DNA from 3 places in the Priestia sp. YIM B13486 genome. Region 3 is predicted to be linked to each of the others. Evidence: riboswitches for the same ligand, from Rfam matches in the RefSeq annotation. Region 3 holds a riboswitch; each other region holds the start of a gene.
What was found. Region 3 has a riboswitch for S-adenosylmethionine ahead of ACFX4G_RS17185 (trans-sulfuration enzyme family protein). Riboswitches for the same ligand answer to the same signal wherever they lie in the genome.

Region 1 (4,866 bases), 160 kb from region 3:
TCGTCATCTGTATGAATATGCTTGCGCTGAAAGTTTTTTAACAATTCATCAATATTTGGTGTAGATTCCGATAACGAGATAACATCTTGAGCTTTATAGCCGCGGCGTTCCGAAATATCTTTAATATCCTCACCAAAAGCGTTTAAAATTTCTGTTTTTTCTTCATCAGTTAAATCATATTTTTCACGAAGATTTTCTGGAAGTTTTGTAATATCCCAGTTTTCATAAATAACTTCATTGTTTGCCAGAAAAGCTGATACTTCCTCTTGAGTTTCAATTCTTTTATTGTTTACATGTAAGCGAATGTGCGCCATTTTTGTTTCCTCCTTTTATAAATGCACCTTTGGCTTAATGCCTTTAAGTGACAGTAATTTGACGTGGTAACTAAATAGAAATTCATAGGCTTCTAGCGCTTTTTTTGTTTCAAATGCATTTTTCCCCCATACCGTAATCCCGTGATTACGAATCAAAATCGCGCCTTGATCGCCTTTTATATGGTGAGAAAACTCTTCTGCTAGTGTCGGAATATCTGCGTAATTCGGAATAATCGGAACAGTAATTTCCGCATCTTCTTCCCAAATGCCTAGCGCCTTAATAATTTCTTGACCTTTGAATGAAATAACGCCTTCATCTCCGTACAGTTCAGAGATCACGTTGTTGTCGATTGTATGTACATGAAGACTGCACCCAGCATTCGTTAAATCGTAAATCTTAACGTGTAAAAGCGTTTCAGCAGAAGGCTTTAAATGCGTGTCTTCTGCAGGCTTTCCATATTGATCAACTAATAAAAAATCTTCATTTGTGCGTTTTCTTTTATCTTTTCCACTTGCTGATACAAAGAAAGTTGTCGGGTTTTGATCCACTTTAATCGCTAAGTTTCCGCTCGTACCGAAGAACCAATCGCGCTCTGCCAGCTCATCTTTTATATCTGCAAGCTCGTGTAATCGTTGCTGAGCCATAATACTCATGCTTTCACCTCTTCTGTTAATTCTTGTAAATGGTGAATGACATCATAAAAAGTAGAAAAAGGACGATACGGTAGAGATAGCTCTTCACATTTTTCAATTAAAAAGTCACGTGCAATGACCGTATCAGCTAATTTGGCAGCCTGCAAATCCGTAATGGAATCGCCAATAACAACCGTATGATCTCTTTCATCTGCAAGATGGCGAATAATCGTTGGCTTACAGCAGCCGCAGTCATTTGTACACTGTTTATCACATGTATGAGGCCACGTAATGGAAATATGCTCACCGGAAAAATCAGATCCGTTGCAGTAGAGCATTTCCTCTGCAACTCGATTTCCCAAAAGTGGTTTTACAAAAAAGTCAATTCCTCCGCTTACAATATAAAGCGGAATATGGTGTTCTTTTGTATAGGCAATAAAATCATCAAATCCATCTCGAATAGCAGACGTCTCTAAAATATAAGAAATAATATCTTCTTTTAATTCCACTGGGAGCAAGGCAAACATTTGCCCAACTCCTTCTTGAATGGAGACGCGCTGTGCCAACACGTCGTCTTTAATACTTTCCCACTCCGGAGGAGCAAATTGTTTCATAATAGCAATAATGTTATCGCTATTTGTAATTGTTCCATCAAAGTCACAAAAGATTTTTAACGATGTCATGCTTTCACCTCTACTGTTCCCCATAGTTGCAAAGCTTTTTGCAACTCTTTTGATTCTTCAGCTTTTTCGGCTAGTGTTTGATGAGAGAGTACTGCATCTATCGCCGCACGGAAGGCTTTTCCTCCTCCGATAGCTCCGTCTGGATGACCGTGAACTCCGCCTCCTGCATTAATAATGCTGTCGATTCCAAAGTCCTTCACAAGCTGCGGTACCATTCCAGGATGAATTCCTGCTGAAGGAACCGGGAAAGACTGCTTATATTTGTATACAGGACGCGTTAATTCGTAGGCAATGCCTGTCGTATCTTCAAGAGAAAGCGCTACGCTTCCGTATGGTGATGGAAACAGTGAGAAATCTGCTCCGGCTAAACGCAATAGCTTTCCAAGCAGCAATGAATTTGAAAAACCGTAAAACTCTGATGGCGTAAGCGCTCCGCTAACAGCTGGGTGTGCCATAATCGGCAAGTTAATTTCATCGTCTTCTCGAAGTGCCTGCAGTACGTCTAACCCGTAAGCAAATACGTTGAATAAAAGAGCATCGGCTCCTAGCTCAGCTGCTTTTCTCGCTTTTTCTTTTAACTCAAACGTTCGTCCCGTTAAATTAACAGCATACAGCGTGCGGTGTCCCGTTTTTTCGTATACTTCATTCAGTACTTTTTTCCCTTCTGTAACGCGAGCTTCAAAAGGTGTTCGTTCACTATCAAACAAAATCTCGTCGTCTTTAACCAAATCCACTCCGCCAAGCGCTTGCTCACGCAGCTGAGTTGTTAAGTACGTCATACCTCTTCCAATCACGCCTTTAAAAATACTCATCACAAGCGGACGGTCATAAACGCCTAGTTTCTCTCGGATACCTTCTATTCCAAAGCGCGGTCCTGGGAATTCAGCTAATAATTCATCAGGAAAATCCAAGTCTAATAATTTCACTTTTCCATCAAGTGATAGTTTTCCGAAAACCGTAACTAAAATAGCCGGTAAATCTCTTGAAAAGTTGGCAGTTGGATAAGCAATTTTGACAATAGCCTGCTTAATTTCTCCGCCTAAATATCCGTTTACACGTTCGCAATCTTGAAGCTCAGTTACGGACACGACGCGCCCTTTATGCTTTTGAAGCTGTTGCTGATCTAAAAGCGGCAGATCTGTCCATGAGCCGACGGTTAGTCCTAAAGCAATTCCTTCCGCTTTTTTATGAAAATTTCCTTTATTATCATGTAGTAAGTAGCTTGCAACGATTTCGCTCATTATGCTAAAAACTCCCTTGCTGTTTAATATCGTTAATAAAAAAAGCCTCTTCTGTGATTAAGAAGAGGCTTTCGTTGCTCTTCTTATCTCTCAGCTGCTGCTGCAAGAATTAGCACCGTGCTTAACATGCGTTAAGTCGGTTGCCGGGCTTCATCGGGCTAGTCCCTCCACCTACTCTTAATAAGAAAGTTGCTATTTATTTAAATTGAATTCGTAGATTATATACTAAATAAAAAATACCGCTAGGATTTATCGGTTATTAATCTCGTTAACTTCTTACATATTAAGCCAACTCAAAAAGGATTGTCAATGCGTTTTTAAAATAAATTTAATTTTTTTATTCGAGATACAGCTTCTCTCATTCGTTCTTCATCCGTCAGCAGTCCTACGCGCACATAGCCTTCCCCATATGTTCCAAAGCCTACACCAGGAGCAACTACAACGTGGGCTTTTTCAAGGAGTAAATCTGAAAACTGTTCGGAAGTATATCCTTTAGGAACTTTTAGCCATGCAAAAAAGGAGCCTGCTGGAGATGTAACATCCCAACCAATTTCTCGAAGCCCTTGAATAAAGGTATTGCGTCTAGATTCATAGCGCTTAACTAAATCATTCACACATTGTTGAGATTCCAACAGAGCTGCGGCTGCTGCCTCTTGAACCGCCCCAAAGAGACTGACATACATATGATCTTGAAGAAGATTAATAGCTTCTACTACACTTTCATTTCCTACAGCAAATCCAACTCGCCATCCCGCCATGTTATACGTTTTAGAAAGAGTATAAATTTCAATTCCCGTCTCTTTTGCACCAGGAGTCTGTAAAAAACTGATTGGCTTTTTACCATCAAACCCAATTGCTCCGTAAGCAAAGTCGTGTACCACACAAATATCGTGCTTGGCAGCAAACGCCACGGTGTCTTCAAAAAATTCTGCCGTTGCCACTGCACCAGTAGGATTATTCGGATAGTTTAAAAACATGAGCTTTGCCTGTGCTTTAGCACGTTCACTTATCTCTTCGTATACGGGTAGAAAATGATTTTCAGCCGTGAGAGGCATCACTTCCATCTTGGCTTTTGCAAGCTCTACTCCAGACCAGTAATCAGGATACCCAGGATCCGGAACCAGCACCGTATCTCCAGGATTTAACAAGCACTGCGGGATTTCAACAAGTCCACCCTTTCCGCCAAATAAAATAGCTACTTCTTTTTCAGGATCCACATCAACGCCATATTCTCGTTTATAAAAAGTCGCAACGGCCTCTTTTAAAAACTGGTGCCCCCGAAATGGAGAATATTTATGATGCATAGGATTAGCACTTGCTTTTTGCAGTGTTCCTACAATATGTGAAGGAGTAGGCTGATCAGGATTTCCCTGCCCTAAGTTAATAACGTCGTGCCCTTGGGCCATTACTTTTCCTACCTTGCCCACAAGTGATGCAAAAAATTGTTTTGGTAAACTTTTTAATAGTTCCGATTGCTCAAATTGTTTCATCATCGCACACCTTCTCAAAAAATTCTTGAAATTCTAGTCACAAATAATATATTGTAATACTCAACTTGTAAAGTCATTTTTTTCAACTACTAAAAAAAGGACGGATGATAAAGTGAGTGTAAAAATTACGTGTTTGCAGCTTGATATTGCGTTTGGAAACCCAACTAAAAATCGAAAATATATCGAACAAAAAATGACGGAAGCCCTGAAAGAAAACCCTGATATCCTTGTGCTTCCTGAGCTATGGGATACAGCTTATGATTTGACGCGGCTAGACGAAATTGCAGATGATGAAGGACAGCAAGCCAAGCAATTAATCTCTCAGTTTGCTAAAACGAACGAAGTAAATATTGTGGCAGGTTCGATCGCGAAAAAAACAGAGCAAGGCGTCACGAATACGATGTATATTTTTGACCGAAAAGGTCGTGAAGTATCACAATACAGTAAACTGCACTTATTTAAATTAATGGATGAACACCTGTATTTAGAAGCAGGAACAGCAAAA
Region 2 (4,866 bases), on a different contig from region 3:
TTGATAGGAGGAGTACTAATGAGAATTGCTTTATTTACGGATACATTTGCTCCAGAAGTTAACGGAGCTGCTAAAACACTTTATCAGTTTACCCAGTATGTCAAATCAAAGCAAATTCCCATCCAGGTATTTGCTCCTGAATTTGCTCATGATCAGTCATTTTCAACGTATGTTCACCGTTCGCCCAGCATGCCGTTTTTCCTTTATCCAAACAGCCGCTTTTCATTGCCAAACGTTCTAAAAATTAAAAAGCAGCTGCAGGAATTCAATCCTTCTATTATTCATTTGGCCACTCCTTTTACAATGGGGCTTTGCGGCTCCTATTACGGGAAAAGATTAGGTGTTCCTCTTGTCGGCTCTTATCATACCAATTTTGCTGATTATTTATCTCACTATGAACTTGAAAAAATGCGTGTACCACTGCAAAAATATATGAAATGGTTTTATAAACCTGTACAAAAAATATTCGCTCCCTCTGAAGTGACCAAACAGCAGCTAGAAGAACAAGGGTTTCACAACGTATCTATTTGGTCGCGAGGAGTAAATCATAAATTATTTCACCCCCACTATGACCGCTTTGATATTCGTATTAAATATAATATTAAAAAGCCCTACATTTTAACGTATGTAGGAAGATTAGCTAAAGAAAAGAACGCTGATTTTTTAATAAAAATCGCACGATCTCTACCGGATCATATCCGCCATCAAATTCACTGGGTTATTGTGGGAGACGGCCCTTTAAAAGAACAAATGCAGCAGCAAGCATCTGAGCATATGACATTTACAGGCTTCCTTGAAGGTAAGCAACTTGCTCATATCTATTCATCATCTGATTTGTTTGTTTTTCCTTCAGAAACAGAAACCTTCGGAAATGTTGTACTGGAGTCTCTTGCTTCTGGAACTCCTGTAGTGGCAGCAAATGCAGGAGGAGTTAAACAGATGGTTCAGCACGGGCGAAACGGCTACCTTTGCAAACCTCACTCCTTAGAAGAATTCAGTTCGGCTATTACAGGTTTACTCGATGATTTGCACCAGCGGCTTCACTTTGGCCATGCAGCGAGACACTATGCTCTTACTCAATCATGGGACGCCATTTTTCAGCATTTGCTTTCAGAATATGAAGGTGTCGTAGAAAAATCTGCTGCAGATATTCAATGGGCATAAAAAAAATCTCCGTTTTCACGGAGATTTTTTTATTATTTAGCTAAAGCTTGAGTTTTTAATGCTTCCGCTTTGTCTGTGAACTCCCAAGGAAGCTCCACGTCCGTACGACCAAAGTGGCCGTAAGCTGCTGTTTGCTTATAAATTGGGCGACGTAAATCAAGCATTTTAATGATGCCCGCTGGACGTAGGTCAAAGTTTTTGCGTACTACGTCTACTAGTACTTCTTCAGAAACTTTTCCTGTACCGAATGTATCAATTGAAATAGATACTGGTTGTGCAACACCAATTGCATATGCTAGTTGTACTTCACATTTATCAGCAAGATCAGCTGCTACAATGTTTTTCGCAACATAACGAGCTGCATAAGCTGCTGAACGGTCTACTTTTGTTGCGTCCTTACCAGAGAATGCACCGCCGCCATGACGAGCATATCCGCCGTAAGTATCAACGATAATTTTACGACCAGTTAAACCAGCATCTCCTTGAGGACCGCCGATTACGAAACGTCCTGTTGGGTTAATGAAATACTTTGTATTTTCATCAATTAACTCGTTTGGAACAACTGGATTAATAACATATTCTTTTAAGTTACGTTGAATTTGCTCTAACGTTACTTCTGGATGATGCTGAGTTGAAATAACAATTGTATCGATGCGAACAGGTTTGTTGTTTTCATCATATTCAACTGTTACTTGTGTTTTACCATCCGGGCGAAGGTAAGGAAGAATTTCTTCTTTACGTACTTCTGTTAGACGGCGAGCAAGTTTATGAGCTAATGAAATTGGAAGAGGCATTAATTCTTTTGTTTCGTTACATGCATAACCAAACATTAAGCCTTGGTCTCCAGCTCCGATTGCTTCGATTTCTTCATCTGACATTTGACCTTCACGTGCTTCTAACGCTTGGTCTACACCAGCAGCGATATCAGCTGACTGCTCGTCGATAGATGTTAATACTGCACAAGTTTCAGCATCAAATCCGTATTTTGCACGAGTATAGCCAATTCCTTTAATTGTTTCACGAACTGTTTTAGGAATATCCACGTAAGTAGAAGTTGTAATTTCACCACTTACTAAAACTAAACCAGTTGTTACGCTTGTTTCACAAGCAACACGAGCATTTGGATCCTTTGCTAGGATAGCATCAAGAATTGAGTCAGAAATTTGGTCACAAATTTTATCGGGATGTCCCTCTGTAACAGATTCTGACGTGAACAGACGACGTTGTGTTGACATCAGTTTTCCTCCTTATAAATACGATACATTGTGATACGGTACTCATTCCCTTATTTTCATTACACGTTAAAAAATATAAAAAAACCTTTCCTTGTATCGAGGAAAGGTATCAAATTCTACATAAGCCTTTCACTCTTATCGATCAAGGTTGTGCCCTTGCATCAGGTTAGCACCTTATCGTCTACACAAAAAAATGACGATGGTTGCTGGGTTTCATAGGGCCTGTCCCTCCACCAGCTCGGGATAAGAGAGTATCCGTTCAAGGACATATAATACATGAAAAAGCGCTTCACTGTCAACAACATTCAAATGGAAATCATCTCTTTATTTTTGAATCTGTTTTAATGTAACATACTCAAATTCCGAAATAGTACACCTTATTAAGAATCATCACTAAGTTTAGTTAATAAGACAGATCAAAATGAGGCTTTCACTTAAAATAGCTTCACTTTTTTCGCTCCTAGCACATATACATGTGTCTAAAATAGGTATAACGTACATTTTTTTATAATACACAAACATTTTTAGTTAAATAGTATAGAATAATTAAATAAATGTGTTATACTAATTATAAATTTCAAACATTAATGAATAAATAATAGCTAAAAAAGGAAGGTAGTGCACATGAGTACTGTTGATATGTCTATCGAATTAAATGGTTTGCTTCAATTAAAAACAACAAAACACCAATTATCTGTTCCACAACTTGTTGAAAAAATTCTAGCTCGACGCGAAGGAACGCTGACTTCTACAGGTGCTGTGTCAGTCGAAACCGGAAAATATACAGGTCGCTCTCCTTTAGATAAATTTATTGTAAGCGATGCTGTGTCTTCAAAAACGGTTGAATGGGGACCTGTCAATCAGCCAATTTCTGCTCAGCGATTCGATGCGCTATACAAAAAAGTCTTAACCCACTTAAAGAAGCAGGATGAACTTTTTGTTTTTAATGGATATGCTGGAGCTGATAAAAAGTATCAGTTACCAATTCAAGTAGTTAATGAATTTGCATGGCACAACCTATTCGCTCAGCAGTTATTCATTCGCCCTTCAGCCGAACAAAAAACAAAAGATGATGTGAAGCCGTTTACAATTGTAGCAGCTCCAACGTTCAAAGCTGATCCTGAAACAGACGGGACGAATTCTGAAACCTTCATTATTCTTTCGTTAGAGCGACGCATTGTGCTAATTGGAGGAACTGAATACGCTGGTGAAATGAAAAAATCTATTTTCTCAGTGATGAACTTCTTACTTCCTCAAAACAATATTCTATCCATGCACTGTTCTGCTAACGTAGGAGAAGAAGGTGACGTTGCATTATTCTTTGGTTTATCTGGAACGGGTAAAACAACGCTTTCTGCTGATGCAAACCGTCGTTTAATCGGAGATGACGAGCACGGTTGGTCAAGCTCTGGTGTATTTAATATTGAAGGAGGATGCTACGCGAAGTGCATTCAGCTTTCCGAAGAAAAAGAACCGCAAATCTTCAATGCAATTCGCTTCGGCGCCGTACTGGAAAATGTAGTGTTAAATCAAAATACGAAAGTAGCAGATTACAATGATAATAGTTTAACAGAGAATACTCGTGCCGCTTATTCAATTGACTCTATTGATAATACGGTATTGCCAAGCGTTGCCGGGCACCCTACAGCTATTGTCTTTTTAACTGCTGATGCTTTCGGTGTCTTACCTCCAATCAGCAAGCTTACAAAAGAACAAGCAATGTACCATTTTCTGAGCGGATACACTAGTAAGTTAGCTGGAACAGAGCGCGGCGTAACATCGCCACAGGCTACTTTCTCTACATGCTTTGGTGAGCCTTTCTTACCTCTTGCTCCAACAACTTATGCAGAAATGCTAGGAAAGAAAATCGATGAACATAATGTAAATGTCTACCTTGTAAATACTGGATGGACCGGCGGTGAATACGGGGTGGGCGAACGAATGAAGTTAAGTTACACTCGAGCTATGGTTCAAGCAGCCCTTGAAGGAGAACTCGCTAATACCGAAACAGTAACAGATACTATTTTTGGTTTATCGATTCCAACTCATGTTCCGGGCGTTCCTGATGAAGTGCTTCAGCCTTCTAAAGCATGGAACGATGCAACAGCTTATAACCAAAAGGCAACTGAGCTTGCTGCTAAATTCAAAGCTAATTTCAAGCGTTTTAACGATGTAGCATCTGACATTTCAACATTAGGCGGACCTAGAGTCTAACTAAAAAACGATCGTCTTATAGACGATCGTTTTTTAGTTAGTCGAATGTAATTTTGTCAGTTCATATGTGATAATGGTTTTTTCCTGCTCCATTTCTACCTTACGCACAACAGCAGTTCCAATACATTCTCCATTTTTCGTTTTGTGAACGTTTAATGGAATATCTAACGGATACAAGCGATATCCTTTTTTCTCAATTTGAAAAATGTTATCCGTTACACGCTTTTCGTTGCCTTTTGTCACAATCATTGTA
Region 3 (4,866 bases):
AGCACTTATTTAGAGTAAGAGTACAAGATGTAAAACAAGCTGGCGATGTCTATAACGCTACTTTTTCAAGCGGAGCCAACGTAGCGCAAGATCTTCAATTCCACGTTACAAATGATGATAAATATGAACAAGAAGCGATAAGTAAAGCTTTGCTTAACGCTAAAGAAAAGGCCTTTACCATTGCCAACACGCTGCAGCTCCCTATTAACCAAATCCCCATTTTAATCGAAGAAGGCCCCGTCTATCAGTCATCTGGCTCCTCGCCTAAGTTATTAGCAGCCTCTCCCCCTATTCAAGCTCAGTTCTTGACTGTATCTGCTTCTGTAAAAGTTACGTACACGTATTAATACTTATGGTAAACTATAGATTATTATAATGAAGAAACTAATCTAAAGGAGCTCTTTGCACAATGACTTCTGAACATTTACTAGCAGCTTATCAAACCCTATGGTTGAACCGTTCGTTCGCTTCTAAACAAGCCATGACAAGTGAAGATCAGCTTCACGAAGCCATTATGAAGGATTTAAAAGATGAAATGACTCATCCACGCGTCCGGCAAACACCGTATGTAAAATATCACCTTGGCATAAAAAGAATTCTAAACAGCAGTCTTTCCTCTGATGAAAAAGTTGCGCTTACGTCCCTATACACAAACCTTTTAGATAGCTGTATATAACGGATATCAATCTAGTGTAAAGACGAACAAATGGGATAAAGGAACTGAACCGCTAGAAGCAACGAAATAGATGAAACCTACGTTCACCGTGACAACAAAAAACAAGAACTATTAATCAGTAATTTTGATTAATAGTTCTTGTTTAACTTTAACTACAATACTTTTGTCCCAGTCTCTTTTCTTTATTTAATTAACGCCTTTTCTTCTAAGCTTTGAAAAACAGCGTTAAAGTCTTGCTTCAAATCCTCAAATTCCTCTAACCCTACTGAAAGGCGAAGAAGTGAATCAGTAATTCCTTTTTCTTCACGCACTTCTTTTGGGATACTCGCATGAGACATTGTTGCAGGATGCGTTAGAATGGATTCAACTGCACCTAGACTAACGCCAATTGAAGCCAATTTGACTCCTTGTAAAATATGTCGCGCTACTTTTTCATCCTGTACTTGGAAAGAAATCATAGCTCCGTATCCATTTGCTTGTTCTGAAATCAGTTTGTGGTCCGGATGGCTTTTTAAGCCCGGGTAGTATACACGGCTCACTAGAGATTGTTCTTCAAGCCACTCTGCAAACTGCAGCGCTGTTTTTAACTGCTGATCTAAACGAACTTTTAATGTCTTAATTCCTCGAAGCAGTAAAAAACAATCCTGCGGTCCTAAGATAGCACCAAAAGCATTTTGTACAAACTTTACTTCTTCTGCTAGCTTTTCATCGCTTACCACAACTAGACCGCCAATGACGTCACTGTGACCGCTGATATATTTTGTAGCACTATGAATCACAATATTTACACCAAGGTCAATCGGCTGCTGTAGATAAGGTGTTAAAAACGTATTATCCACAATTGTAAGGAGGTTGCGCTCCTTCGCCAAACTTGCTACTGCTTTAATATCCGTTACCTGTAAAAATGGATTTGAAGGGCTTTCGATATAAATAGCCTTCGTATCTTTTGTGATAGCTTCTTCTACTTTCTCAGCCTTCGTTGTATCAACAAAAGTTGTTTTGATACCAAACTTTGAAAATAACCGTGTTAATACACGATATGTCCCGCCGTACGTATCATGTGAAACTAAAATTTCATCCCCTGATTCAAAAATAGATAACACCGATGAGATAGCAGCCATACCTGATGAAAAAGCAAAACCAGCGTATCCATTTTCTAGCTGAGCAATGGTGTTTTCTAAAGCCTCACGAGTTGGATTTCCTGAACGAGAATAGTCATAGCGGCCGTTGTTCGTCTCATCTTCTTGGTTAAATGTAGATACCTGATAAATAGGTACGTTAACCGCTCCAAAATGACCGTCAATTCCTGTATTTGCATGAATTAAGTTCGTACCAAATCTATGTTTATTATTGTTGGTATGCATCAAATGCCTCCTTCAAATCTTTAATTAAATCATCTGCGTGCTCAATTCCAACTGATAATCGCAGTAAACAGTTTGTTACTCCGACACGATTTCGAATTTCTTCCGGAATATCAGCATGTGTTTGACGAGCTGGGAATGTCATTAAACTTTCCACGCCTCCTAAGCTTTCTGCAAATGTAATAACTTTGACATTTTCTAAAAGTACTGACACGATGTCAGGGTGTGAGACAGCAAAAGAAATCATGCCTCCAAATCCAGTTGCTTGTTTCTTCATGATTTCATAGCCTGGATGTGTTTCAAGACCAGGGTAATACACTTTTTCCACGAGATCATGAGCAGTAAGCCAATTTGCAATTTTCAGTGCGTTTTCATTATGCTTTTCCATACGAAGCGCTAGTGTTTTAACACCGCGTAATAACAGCCAGCTATCCTGTGGACCTAAGATTGCCCCAGCTGCATTTTGATAAAAACGAATCTTCTCTCCTAAGCTACTACATCGAGCCACTACAAGACCAGCAACTACATCATTATGACCCCCAATGTATTTGCTTGCACTATGTATCACAATATCTGCTCCAAGCTCTAAAGGACGCTGATAATAAGGGGACATGAAGGTATTGTCAACGATGGTAAGCAAATCATGCTGTTTAGCTAACGCAATTGCTTCTGGCAAATCAGTCACGTGCATCATTGGATTCGTAGGTGTTTCAATAAATAAAGCTTTTGTGTTGGGACGAAGCGCATCTTTTACTTGCTCGAGATGGGCTGTGTTGACGTACGAAACAGTAATTCCTTGCTCTGAAAAGATTTCATTTAGTACCCGGTACGTTCCTCCGTATAAATCCTCTGATACAATTAAATGGTCTCCGTTTTTAAATAGTGCTAAAACTGCCATTACACCCGCCATCCCTGAAGCGAATGCTACTCCTACTTCTCCTTTTTCCAAAGCAGCAATTGCTTCCTCCAATGCTGTACGAGTAGGGTTTGCCGTACGTGCATAGTCAAATCCTGTACTTTGCCCTAAAGCAGGATGAGCAAATGTTGATGCTTGGTAAATGGGTGTTGTAATAGAACCTGTTGAAGGGTCACGACCTACTCCTGAACGAACTAATAAAGTTTCAATTTTCATCTATTTCTCTCCTTAACTCAAAATAAAAAACACTCTTCACAGATGAAAGAGTGTTCGTTTATACACGATTTCTCTCATCTGTTAGAACAATACTGATGTTCCACAGGAATTAGCACCGTTCAAATGAATGTTTCATTTGATGGTTGCCGGGCATCGCAGGGCCAGTCCCTCCGCCACTCTTGATAAGAGTTCTATATAATTGTTAGTGGTTAACGTTTGTTGTTAATAACTTTAATAAAGATTTTCTTTATTGTCAACATAATTTTCTAAAAAATTTAAATCATCTCATTTGTTTATTCAATATACTTGTCCTGATAAGCACATAAAAAAAAGAGACGAAAGCGAGGTCTCTTTTTCTAAGGCAAGTGCACAGATTTTACGTGAGCTAACTTCCAATACACACTTTCTCCATTTGCCGTAATTAGTTCAACAATATTATTAGAAACTTCTTTAAGTACGCCAATTTTTTCTGATTGATCCCCTAAATCTAATACGACCAGTTGATTTTCATATTTTTTAAGCTGCTCTTCAAAGTTTCTGACAAAAGGTGCAGAGGCGGGCCTTACTGGGAGCTCTTTGTCACTTAAAGAATAAGGGGTCAACTCATTGCTGTAAGGGGTAAGCCATTTCAAATGATGCAGAGAAACAAAGACATTTTTATACACTGGAGAATAAAACACAAGATAATCATTCAGCACGCTTGTGATATAGCCATGCAATGATTTCCCTCCCGTTACATAAATTTCAATAAATTTCCCTTTTGCCTGCTGTAAAATATTACGATAAGAAATCCGCTGACTTTCTTCTATTAAGTTCTCTTCTATTTCACGTAAAACCGTATAGTCTTCTTCCGATACTTCCCGCAAACGATGCATGTGTAAAAGAGGAATATACAAATAATCATGTCCATTATACAAAACCATAATATCTAATCCAAGATCAATAAGTCTGCCAACAAATGTCGTTTTACCTGAAATATCTAACTCCACAATTTTATCGATATAATGATTCATACTCATACTCATTCTCCTCCTTTTTTCTATATGATAGAAAAGGTGCTTTATAAGCACCTTTTATGTTCCATTTCATCATGCTTTCCAACGATAATTTTTCGTTTTAATAACTTTCTCGGCCGGTGCTGAAGAGCGTGAATCCGTACGGCGTCTTCCTGAGCGATCGCCTGTGCGTCCTCCCGTACGGCGTCCTTGAGAGCGATTGTCTGTGCGTCCACCTGTGCGGCTTCCCTTACGTCCGCCCGTGCGACTTCCTGTACGTTCTTCTGTAGACTTTGCAGCTTCAGTCTCTCCATTTCCTTCTGTTTCTTCATTATTATTTTGATTGTTATCGTTTTGCTTAAAAGCCCCTTTTGCTCCTACACAAATGGTTTTAACGTGTCTTGGCTGTAAGCGTAATACTTGATTATTCTGCACAAGTGTAAATGTACCATTTCGGCTTTGTACTAACACGCCCTCTACAGCTTCAGGTCCTCCATTATTGATTGATACCCATTTATGAGAAAGGTGGGCAAAAAGATCGTTAAAGCTTTTGGATTTCATATATTCTGGTTCTTGGCTCACTAAGAGTTCATTTGCAGATTGATTAGCTTGATCTCCATTGTTGTTTTGATATTCACTCACACTCTTAACGTGTTCAGTATTAATATAGATGACACCGTCGTCCTCTGTGAGCAATACTAT

Region 1: it holds a riboswitch for S-adenosylmethionine, as region 3 does, so the genes downstream of both, mtnW (2,3-diketo-5-methylthiopentyl-1-phosphate enolase) here and ACFX4G_RS17185 (trans-sulfuration enzyme family protein) in region 3, are expected to answer to the same signal.
Region 2: it holds a riboswitch for S-adenosylmethionine, as region 3 does, so the genes downstream of both, metK (methionine adenosyltransferase) here and ACFX4G_RS17185 (trans-sulfuration enzyme family protein) in region 3, are expected to answer to the same signal.

The regions. Positions count from the first base shown of each region.
Region 1 is NZ_JBHZOZ010000006.1:283,294-288,159, forward strand. Features, by position in the region: gene ACFX4G_RS17995 (1,2-dihydroxy-3-keto-5-methylthiopentene dioxygenase) at 1-314, opposite strand, end outside; gene ACFX4G_RS18000 (methylthioribulose 1-phosphate dehydratase) at 330-968, opposite strand; gene ACFX4G_RS18005 (2-hydroxy-3-keto-5-methylthiopentenyl-1-phosphate phosphatase) at 965-1,630, opposite strand; gene mtnW (2,3-diketo-5-methylthiopentyl-1-phosphate enolase) at 1,627-2,871, opposite strand; SAM riboswitch class I at 2,952-3,058, opposite strand; gene ACFX4G_RS18015 (pyridoxal phosphate-dependent aminotransferase) at 3,189-4,361, opposite strand; gene ACFX4G_RS18020 (carbon-nitrogen family hydrolase) at 4,474-4,866, shown strand, end outside.
Region 2 is NZ_JBHZOZ010000001.1:794,391-799,256, forward strand. Features, by position in the region: gene ACFX4G_RS04015 (glycosyltransferase family 4 protein) at 19-1,164, shown strand; gene metK (methionine adenosyltransferase) at 1,197-2,399, opposite strand; SAM riboswitch class I at 2,532-2,649, opposite strand; gene pckA (phosphoenolpyruvate carboxykinase (ATP)) at 3,024-4,613, shown strand; gene ACFX4G_RS04030 (DUF2584 domain-containing protein) at 4,647-4,866, opposite strand, start outside.
Region 3 is NZ_JBHZOZ010000006.1:124,085-128,950, forward strand. Features, by position in the region: gene ACFX4G_RS17170 (SIMPL domain-containing protein) at 1-347, shown strand, start outside; gene ACFX4G_RS17175 (hypothetical protein) at 410-676, shown strand; gene ACFX4G_RS17180 (trans-sulfuration enzyme family protein) at 859-2,040, opposite strand; gene ACFX4G_RS17185 (trans-sulfuration enzyme family protein) at 2,024-3,169, opposite strand; SAM riboswitch class I at 3,241-3,358, opposite strand; gene ACFX4G_RS17190 (DUF2642 domain-containing protein) at 3,526-4,188, opposite strand; gene ACFX4G_RS17195 (spore coat protein) at 4,258-4,866, opposite strand, start outside.